Regions from separate parts of the Micromonospora globbae genome, predicted to be linked through region 2. Evidence: riboswitches for the same ligand, from Rfam matches in the RefSeq annotation. Region 2 holds a riboswitch; each other region holds the start of a gene.
What was found. Region 2 has a riboswitch for cyclic di-AMP ahead of OG994_RS24300 (C40 family peptidase). Riboswitches for the same ligand answer to the same signal wherever they lie in the genome.
Positions count from the first base shown of each region.

Region 1 (3,266 bases), 3.0 Mb from region 2:
CTGACGCCGGTGTCCACGCGGATGCCGGGGCCGCTGGGCAGGGCCAGCCGGACGATCCGGCCGGGCGAGGGCGCGAAGTCGCGGTCGGGGTCCTCGGCGTTGAGGCGCGCCTCGACGGCGTGCCCGGCCTCGGCGGGGATCCGGTCGCCGAGCCGGCCGCCGGCCGCGACGTGGATCTGCGCCTTCACGAGGTCGAAGTCCGTGGTCGCCTCGGTGATCGGGTGCTCGACCTGCAACCGGGTGTTGACCTCGAGGAACGCGAAGAGCTTCTCACCGGGGTGGTACAGGAACTCGACGGTGCCGGCGCCCCGGTAGTCCACAGCCAGCGCGAGCCGCTCGGCCGCCGCCTTCAGCTCGCGGACCTGCTCGGGGGCGAGCACCGGCGACGCCGACTCCTCGATGACCTTCTGGTTGCGCCGCTGCACCGAGCAGTCGCGGACGCCGAGCGCCCACGCCGTGCCCTGGCCGTCGGCGATGACCTGCACCTCGACGTGCCGGGCGCCGGTGACCAGGCGCTCCAGGAACACGACGCCGCTGCCGAAGGCGCGCTGGGCCTCCAGGCTCGTGCGCGCGTACGCGTCGGTGAGCTCCTCGTCGCTGCGGACGACCCGGATGCCCCGTCCGCCGCCGCCGGCGGTCGCCTTCAGCATCAGCGGGTAGCCGATCTCGGCCGCCGCGCGCTTGGCCGCGGCCAGGTTCTCCACCGCGCCACGGCTCCACGGCGCCACCGGCACGCCGACCTCCTCGGCGATCAGCTTTGCGCCGATCTTGTCGCCGAGCGTGCGCATCGCCTCGGGGCTGGGCCCGATGAACGTGACCCCCAGCTTCGCGCAGAGTTCGGCGAACGCCGGATCCTCGGCGACGAAGCCCCAGCCGACCCACGCCGCGTCCGCGCCCGTCTCGACGAGGGCACGTTCGAGGACGGCGTGGTCCAGGTACGGACGCGCGGAGGCGGGCCCGAGGCAGTAGCTGTGGTCGGCCTCGCGGACGAACGTGGCCGTGGGCTCCGCGTCGGTGTACAGCGCGACGGTCTCGATGGGCGGGGCTGCGGCCTCGGCGTTGAGCTCGCGGACGGCGTGGATCAGCCGCATGGCGGCTTCTCCCCGGTTGACGATGGCGATGCGGCTGAACACCGAGTTGGCCCCCCAAAGAGCGTCGTTCACAGAAGAACGGGGACGCCCTGGTGGCAGAGGTCCCCGCCGACAACCTTCGCCGCTACCGGCCGGTAAGGAACTGTCGCACCGACCAAACTGCGAACGGCGGAAGTTGTGGAGATTCACCAACCCGGACGGTACGCCTTCTCCAAAGATCGATGCATCAGCCCCGCCGGTGACCGCGTCCGACCGACCGGGGAGATTCGCGCCACCACTGTCCGTGACGGCCGCACCGACACGTTCGGGCACCCACCCCGGAAGGGTGGATGCCCGGACGCCGGTGGTGCGTCAGAGGGCGAGCCGCTGCCCGGGCAGGATGAGACCCGGGTCGTCGCCGACCACCCGCTCGTTCCGCTCGTACAGGGCCCGCCAGCCGCCGTCCACGTGGTGCGCCTCGGCGATCTCCGACAGCGTGTCGCCGGGCTTCACCACGTACGTGTGCCCGCCGGACGAGGGCGCGGTGCGCGTCGTCGACGTCGAACCGCGCTCCTTGTCCCGGGTGGACGTGGACGACTTGCCGGTGGACGTCGAGGCGGTGGAGCCGGCCTTCTTGCCGCAGGTCGGCCACGCGCCGATGCCCTGGCCGTCGAGCACCTTCTCGGCGACGGCGATCTGCTCGCCGCGGGTGGCGAGGTCGGCACGCGCGGCGTACTTGGTGCCGCCGTACCCCTCCCAGGTGCTCTGGGAGAACTGGAGCCCGCCGTAGTAGCCGTTGCCGGTGTTGATGTGCCAGTTCCCGCCGGACTCGCACTGGGCGATGGCGTCCCAGTTGACCGCGGCCTGAGCGGGCGAAGCGGTGCCGAAGAGGGCGACGGCGCCGGTGACGGCGCCGGCGGCCAGGGTGCCGAGGGCGACGCGACGGGCGGTCACGGCACGGTGACGGGCGTTGTACGCAGATGACATGGGTGTCCTCCACGCCGGCGAGGTGAGCTGTCGGGTTCGGGCCGAGGAGCCCGGCCGCCCATGGCGGCTTCACCCCGAGGCGCGCGGCGCACCGCCGCACGCCGAGGAACGTGGGTCCCCCGCTCCTGCCCGGGTGACGAATTGCCGACGACCGGCGGCAGGATTAGGCGTTTCCGGTCGCGGTGTCCACGATGGCGGACCCGACCGACGCTAGGCGGCTCTCACGACGGTCGCCCACCCCCTGTGAAGTTCTTCACCGGGCCCCGCGTGGCGTCCCTCGCTCGAGTTGCGGACCGCGCGAGGCCGTGCGATGAGTGGCGCGTCGGCGCCGGGACGACCACGCGGCGTACCGGGAAGGTGACACCGCCGTCCACGTGCGACACCCGACACCCGGGATGCCGGACGGCCACCGATGGCACGCACATGATCACCCAACGCGATCATCGGTGGTCCGTACGGGGGACACGGCGGTGACGACTACGACACGAATACGCGCGGGGCTGGGATGCCTCGACACCGTGGGTGAGAATCCGCTACGGAGACCCGGCAGCTCAGGCCGCCGGCAGCCGGGTTTACCGGGGGGAGACAGTGGTGAAGGTAGGGCGGCACACGAACCAGAGGGGGGAATCGCCATGCCCGAGACAGACCGTACCGACTCGGTGACAGAACGACCGGACGGGGTGACCGACCCGTTGCTGTGGAAGCTCGCGCTGGAGGTGGCCGACGCGCACGAGCCCGACGGTGAGGGGGGCTGCCGGAACCTTCTCTGCGCCGGTGAGCCGTGGCCGTGCACGGCGTGGAACAACGCCCAGCGCGCGCTGCGGGCCGCCCAGAGCGAGGCCGACGGCATGGCCGAGCCCGCGCAGGACGCCCCCACCGGCTGGTCGGCGGCCCCGGTCGTGCCCGCGGCCCGCCGCGCCGCGACCGCCCACCTGCGGGAGTCGACGAGCGCCTCGGCCGCCTGACGGGGCGGACGGCCCGACGGCCGGGAGGACGTGTGGGTTCCGCTCCGGGCTGCGGCCGCGGGTGGACCGGTGACGCGGGAGCTGAGCGACGCCGGCCACCGTGGCCGCCCCCGGAGCGGGCCGAATATCGGCTGCGGGCCGACGGGTCGCGCCTCTAGGGTGCGCCGCGTGGACCTCGACATCGTGACCCTGGCGGAGCGCCCGGACGTCGGCCCGCTGCTCGACGAGGACTTCGACGGCGCCT
Region 1 covers NZ_CP108084.1:2,360,229-2,363,494, forward strand. Annotated here, with positions in the region: gene OG994_RS10475 (ATP-binding protein) at 1-1,133, opposite strand, end outside; gene OG994_RS10480 (transglycosylase family protein) at 1,443-2,057, opposite strand; cyclic di-AMP (ydaO/yuaA leader) riboswitch at 2,055-2,237, opposite strand; gene OG994_RS10485 (hypothetical protein) at 2,690-3,022, shown strand; gene OG994_RS10490 (N-acetyltransferase) at 3,191-3,266, shown strand, end outside.
Region 1: linked by a shared signal. The riboswitch ahead of OG994_RS10480 (transglycosylase family protein) and the one ahead of OG994_RS24300 (C40 family peptidase) in region 2 are both predicted to bind cyclic di-AMP.

Region 2 (3,266 bases):
CGAAGTAGTGCGACCAGTCCCAGTACGGGCCCGGGTCCCAGTGCATGCCGGCCACCGTCGACGCCACCGTGCCGGGGACGTTGTCGTGCCCGATGATGTGCTGGCGGTCCAGCGGGATGTTGAACTTGTGCGCGAGGTACCGGACCAGCTTGGCCGAGGTGCGGTACATCGCCTCGGTGTACCAGGTGCCGTGCCCGGCGAAGCCCTCGTGCTCGATGCCGATGGACTTCGCGTTGACGTACCAGTTGCCGGCCTGCCAGCCGACGTCCTTGGCCTTGATGTGCTGGGCGACGTGGCCGTCGACCGAGCGCAGCGTGTAGTGCCAGCCGAGGTAGTCGGCCTGCTGCACGAGGCCGACGCTGGGGCCGTAGTAGCCCTCCGTGTCGTGGATGACGATGTACTCGATCTTCTGCTGGGCCGGCCGGTTGCCCAGGTCGTGGTTGCCGTAGTCGCCGGCGCCCGGGCCGTACTGCTCGTACGGCGCCGGGATCCACTCGCACCCGAGGCCGACCGGGCACTCCAGCCCGTCGGGCCGCTCCGCGCGGCGCAGCCCGAGCCGGTGCAGGGCGTCCTCCCGCGGGCTCACCGCCCGCGCGGCCAGGGTCACCTGGTGGCCGTCGTCGGTCCGCCGGCTCGCGCCCTCACGGATCTGCGCGTACACCTCGTCGGCGAACGCGGCCGCGGTCTCCTCCGTGTCGGCGCCCGAGTAGCGGGCCACCGCCCCGTACCAGGCGCCCGGGTCGGTCCCGGCGCCGACGGGTCCGCCCAGCTCCCTCTGGTACGCGGCGAGCAGCGCCGCCCCGCCGCGGATGTTCGTGGCCGGGTCGGAGCGCAGGGCCTCGACGTCGGCGCCGGTGAGCGTGGCGGCGGCCTGGATGGTCCGCAGTGACGCGGCGTCCGGCCCGTCGGCCGACGAGGCGACGGCGGGCGTGGTGACCGTCATCGGGCGGGACGTGTCGCCGCGCGGGTCCTCGCCCTCGTCCACGTGGTGGCTGGCGGGCAGCGCCGCGACGTGGGCGGCGTCGGTGAGGTGCAGCGGGCCGTAGCCGCCGCTGGTGCTGGGCGCGCCGGCGTGGGTGTCCCACCTGGACTCCAGGTAGGACACGCCCAGCAGGACGCTCTCGGGTACGCCGTACTCGGCCGCCGCGGCGGCGTACTGCTGCTGCCGGTCGTCGACGGGAGCGGCCCCGGCGGGTGGCGCGGCGCCGGCCGGGCCGCCGGTGAGCGGTACGGCCGCGGCGGCGGCCACCACCGCGGCGGCGAGCAGCGCCCGCCGGCTTCTCGACATGGCTGATCGGTGCATCGAACCCCCCAGTGAAGGACGGGTGCAGGTGGGCCCACCTTCACTCCGACGCCGCGTTCAGGTCAATACCTTTCCATCTATCGAGGTTTGAAGAAGAAAATCTACGGCGTCGCACCGTGGGTGCGGTCGGCCGTGTCGCGTACGGAGTGTCACGGCCTGACGGGTTGCGAATCGATAACGCGCCTCTCTAGTCTGGTCAATCGTCGGCCGGCAGCAGGTCCGTCCACCCGGGCGGTAACGGTCCGACACCGCCGAGTCGCTCTCGGGAGCGAGCCGGGGACCCAGGTTTCCGGGGTGAATCCGCAGCGATGCGGTAGGGCGCCTCCCTTCCCGCCCGAACCCGTCAGCTAACCCGGTAGGCGGTCAGGGAAGAAGGAGTACGGAGCCCGGTGGCCCACCATGCCCCGCGGCCTCCGTCGAACCGGTCGGCGCGCGCCGACCGTGCGACGGGTGTGCCGCGTCCACGCTGGTCCCGCTTCACCACCGCCCTCGCCGCCCTCGTCGGCGTCGCCGTCGTCCTGACCGGCGGCGTCACCGCGGCGCACGCCGACCCGTCGGTCGCCGAGATCGAACGCCAGATCGATGAGGACTGGAACAAGCTCGAGCCGGTCATCGAGAAGCACAACGCCACCCGCCAGGAGCTGGCCGCCAAGCGCAAGCAGGCCGACGCCCTGGCCAAGCGGATCAAGCCCCTCCAGGTCCAGGTCGACCAGGCCATGGACAAGGTCGGCGCCCTCGCGGCGCGGGCGTACAAGGGCGAGAACCTGTCCACGGTGAACGCCATGCTCGGCAGCCGGAGCCCCAGCGAACTGATGGGCCAGCTGGAGCTGCTCGACCGGTTCGCCCAGACGCAGCAGAAGGACGTCCAGCAGGTCGCGCAGCTGCGCGACGAGCTGGTCCGGCAGAAGGAGCCGCTGGACACCCTGGTGGCCCAGCTGACCCGGACCGAGGCCCAGCTCGCGGCCAAGAAGAAGCAGATCAACGCCGAGATCGACCGGCTGCAGAAGCTGCGGATCAAGGTGTACGGCAACGGCGGCGCCGGACCGCTGCGACCCGCCCCGTGCCCGGCCACCTACCCGGGTGGCGCCGCCGGCGTGGCCGTGAAGTTCGCCTGCGCCCAGATCGGCAAGCCCTACGTCTGGGGTGCCGACGGCCCCGACTCGTACGACTGCTCCGGCCTCGTGCTCGCGGCCTGGGCCAAGGCCGGGGTCTCGCTGCCCCACAACGCCGCCCAGCAGCGCCGGGTCACCAAGACCGTGAGCCGCGGCGACCTGCGCCCCGGTGACCTCGTCTTCTACTACAGCGACCTGCACCACGTCGGCATGTACGTCGGTGGCGGCTGGGTGGTGCACGCCTCCCAGGCCGGAGTGCCGGTCAAGATGAAGAAGGTCGACGACGGGCCGATCCACAGCTTCGGCCGCCCCGGCTGACGCACGAAGGAGGGGTCCCTTCCCGGCGCATGCGCCGGGAAGGGACCCCTCTCGTCAGGGGCGACCCGTGGTGCCTCGCCGCCGCCCCGGGGTCCGGCTCAGCGGGTCGGCCAGGTACGCCAGTTCTGCCAGGCGCGGCTCGGTGTGGGGCCACGCTGACCCTGGTAGCGCGAGCCGTACACGGCCGATCCGTACGGGTGCTCGGCCGGCGACGAGAGCCGGAAGATGCAGAGCTGACCGATCTTCATGCCGGGCCAGAGCGTGATCGGCAGGTTGGCCACGTTCGACAGTTCCAGCGTCACGTGGCCGGAGAAGCCGGGGTCGATGAAGCCCGCGGTGGAGTGGGTGAGCAGGCCGAGCCGGCCCAGACTCGACTTCCCCTCCAGGCGGCCGGCGAGCTGGTCACCGAGCGAGATCACCTCGAGCGTCGAGGCGAGCACGAACTCGCCCGGGTGCAGCACGAACGGCTCCCCGTCGGGGACCTCGACCACGGAGGTCAGGTCGTCCTGCTGCCGCGCCGGGTCGATGTGCGT
Region 2 covers NZ_CP108084.1:5,363,731-5,366,996, reverse strand. Annotated here, with positions in the region: gene OG994_RS24305 (N-acetylmuramoyl-L-alanine amidase) at 1-1,288, opposite strand, end outside; cyclic di-AMP (ydaO/yuaA leader) riboswitch at 1,543-1,680, shown strand; gene OG994_RS24300 (C40 family peptidase) at 1,756-2,733, shown strand; gene dcd (dCTP deaminase) at 2,832-3,266, opposite strand, start outside.

Region 3 (3,266 bases), 1.7 Mb from region 2:
CTGCTCTACCGGGGTGCGCTGCTGCGGCTGGACCGCAAGGAGCTGGACGGGATCCGGGAACGCGCGCTGCCACGGGGCGCCCGCCGCAACGAGGTGCGCCGGGCCGGCTTCGACGGCGTCTTCGCCGCGCTGTGGGCGCAGGCGCGGCGGCTCGACATCGCCCGCCTGCCCGAGCAGCGGGCCTTCGAGGACGAGATCGCCGACCGGCCGGAGTTCCGGGAGTTCCTCAAGGCCTGGTGGCCCCGGCTGCACCCGCGCCACGTGCTGGGCTGGCTGGCCCGACCGGAGCGGCTGCGCCGGTACGCCGGCGGCGTCCTCTCCGGGGCGGAGATCCGGCTGCTGGCCGAGGCGTACCGGAGCCTGGACACCGAGGGGCTGACGGTCGCCGACATCGCCCTCCTGGACGAGCTGGACGCGCTGCTCGGCAAGCCGGTGCAGCCGCGCCGGCCGAGGCGTGACCCGTTCCAGCTCGCCGGCGGGGTGCGGGAGCTGAGCACGCACGCCGACCGGCAGCGCGCCGCGCGGGAGGCGGCCCGGGAGCGCCCGGCGGACTACCGGGAGTACGCGCACGTCGTGGTGGACGAGGCGCAGGACGTCTCGCCGATGCAGTGGCGGATGATCGGCCGGCGCGGCCGGCTGGCGTCCTGGACGGTGGTGGGCGATCCCGCCCAGACGGCCTGGACGGGTGACCCGGCGGAGCTGACCCGCGCCCGGGACCAGGCGCTGGGGCGCCGCCGCCGGCACCACTTCACGCTCACCACCAACTACCGCAACTCGGCGGAGATCTTCGCGGTGGCGGCCGCCGAGATCCGCCGCCTCGACCCGGACCTGCCGCTGCCCACCGCCGTCCGCTCCACCGGCGTCGAGCCGGTCGAGCTGACGGTGCCGGCGGGCGAGCTGGAGACCACCACGGTGGCGGCGGTGACGGGCCTGCTCGCCGAGGTGGAGGGGACGGTCGGGGTGATCACCCCGGTGTCCCGCCGGGACGAGGTGGCCGGCTGGCTGGGCGGCCTCGGCGCGCCCCGCCTCCAGGTGGTGACCAGCCTGGAGGCGAAGGGCATGGAGTACGACGGGGTGGTGCTGGTGGCGCCGGGCGAGATCCGCGCCGATGCCGGCGTCCGGACGCTCTACGTGGCGCTGTCCCGGGCGACCCAGCGGCTCACCACGATCGAGCCGACCGCCTGAGGCGAACGTCGGACGGGCCGGGTCGCGCCTTCTCCGACAACTGCCCTGGAGGTGCCGGGCGACCTGCTCGGCGTGATCGCCGTGGCGGCGCTCATCGCGGCGACCGGCTGGTGGTGGGCCGACCCGGTGGTGGCGTGGCGATCGGCGTTCTCATCCTCCCCCGCACCTGGCGCCTCGGCCGCACCGCGCGGCGCCGGGCGCCTGCGGCGCCATGGAGTGGTGACGAGCACACGCCCGTCTAGCCCGCTTTTGCGCCATTTTTCCGTGTCTGGGTAGACACACAGAGTCACATCTGCTGCATCAACCACACTGGCCCCGGTAGGCTCGGTCCCGGCCTCCGCCAGGCGGCGCCCACCGGCGCCGGCGGCGGCCGTCGCCTAATCGCCGCGACGCGGCGAGCCGGGGAACCATGTTCGTGGGGTGCATCCGCGCCAGCGGTAGGGATCTTCCGTCCCGAACCCGTCAGCTAACCCGGTCGGCGGCTGACGGAAGGACATGTGCATGCCAGTAGTGGCACCCGTACGACGACATGCCGCCCGGATGGCGGCCCTGATCGCCGCGACGCTCGCCCTCGGCGTCGCGATCGCCCCCGGCACCGCCGAGGCCGCCCCGGTGGCCCGCGCCGCCGCCCCCGGTCAGGACCCGGAAGGTGGCACCCCCTCCCTGCGGGCGCAGCTCGACGCGGCCAGCAAGGGCTGGCTCGACGCCAAGGCCGCCCTCGCCCGCTCCGTCAAACGGCAGCAGGAGCTCACGGCGCAGCTCAAGACGACCGAGGCGGAACTCGCCCAGCGCAGCGGCAAGGTCGGTGAGATCGCCGGGGTCGCGTACCGCACCGGCCGCCTCGGGCCCGTGTCGGCGCTGCTCAACAGCAACACCCCGGAGGGTTTCCTGGACCGCGCGGCGGCTCTCGAGGCCGTCGCCGCCAACGAGGACCGCGCCCTGCGCGACCTCATGGAGACCCGCGACCAGATGACCCGCACCCGGGCGGCGCTCGACGGCGAGATCCGCGAGGAACGCAAGCAGGTCGCCGTGATGGCCAAGCGCAAGGAACAGGCCGAACGCGCGCTCGAGGTGGCCAACGCCAAGGCCGCGCGCACCACCGACAGCTCCAACCGCGGCACCTCCACGGCGAACGCCGCACCGGCCCCGCGCAACTCCGACGGCTCCTGGCCGAAGGAGTCGTGCAGCGTCAACGACCCCACCCCCGCGAACGGGTGCATCACCCCGCGCATGCTGCACGCGCTCAACCAGGCCAAGGCCGCCGGCTTCACCCGCTACGTCTCCTGCTACCGCAGCGGCGGCTCCGGCGAGCATCCCAAGGGCCGGGCCTGCGACTTCGCCGCACAGAAGAACGGCTTCGGCGGCGACGCCACCGGCGGCGACAAGACGTACGGCAACAACCTGTCGGCGTACTTCATCCGCAACTCCGACCGGCTCGCCGTGCTCTACGTGATCTGGTACCGCCAGATCTGGCTGCCCAGCAGCGGATGGAAGTCGTACAGCGGGGCGGGCGGGGACCCCTCCAGCGACCACACCAACCACGTGCACCTGTCGGTGTACTGACCGCGGCGGGTGGCCCGTCCCCGTGCCGGGCCACCCGCACTACGTCCCGGAGCGTAGGAGCGGTGTCGTTCCTCGCCGGACGCCCGGGCGGGCCGGCGCGGGCAGCATCGCGGACATGACCCGGACACCGCGCACCGCCCGCAAGGCCCTGCTCACCCTGCACCTCGTCACCTCGCTGGGGTGGCTCGGCGCCGACCTGGTGCTGCTGACCCTCGGCGTCGCCGTGCTGCGCGGCGCCGACCCCGACGTCGTCTACCCGGTCGCCGCGCTGGTCGGCACGGCGCTGTTCGCCCCGCTCAGCGTCGTGGTGTGGGTCGTCGGTGTGCTCAGCGCCCTGCTGACGCCGTGGGGACTGCTCCGGCACCGCTGGGTGCTCGTCAAGCTGCTGATCACCACGGTGATGGTGCTGCTGGTGCTGTTCCTGCTCACGCCGAACCTGCGCGCCGCCGGCGAACTCGGCGCCGCCCTGCCGCCCGGCGACCGGGCCGACCTGGTGATCGCGCCCACCGTGTCGACCA
Region 3 covers NZ_CP108084.1:216,543-219,808, reverse strand. Annotated here, with positions in the region: gene OG994_RS01000 (HelD family protein) at 1-1,185, shown strand, start outside; partial or broken gene OG994_RS00995 (cation diffusion facilitator family transporter) at 1,231-1,379, shown strand; cyclic di-AMP (ydaO/yuaA leader) riboswitch at 1,550-1,682, shown strand; gene OG994_RS00990 (coiled-coil domain-containing protein) at 1,687-2,748, shown strand; gene OG994_RS00985 (hypothetical protein) at 2,864-3,266, shown strand, end outside.
Region 3: linked by a shared signal. The riboswitch ahead of OG994_RS00990 (coiled-coil domain-containing protein) and the one ahead of OG994_RS24300 (C40 family peptidase) in region 2 are both predicted to bind cyclic di-AMP.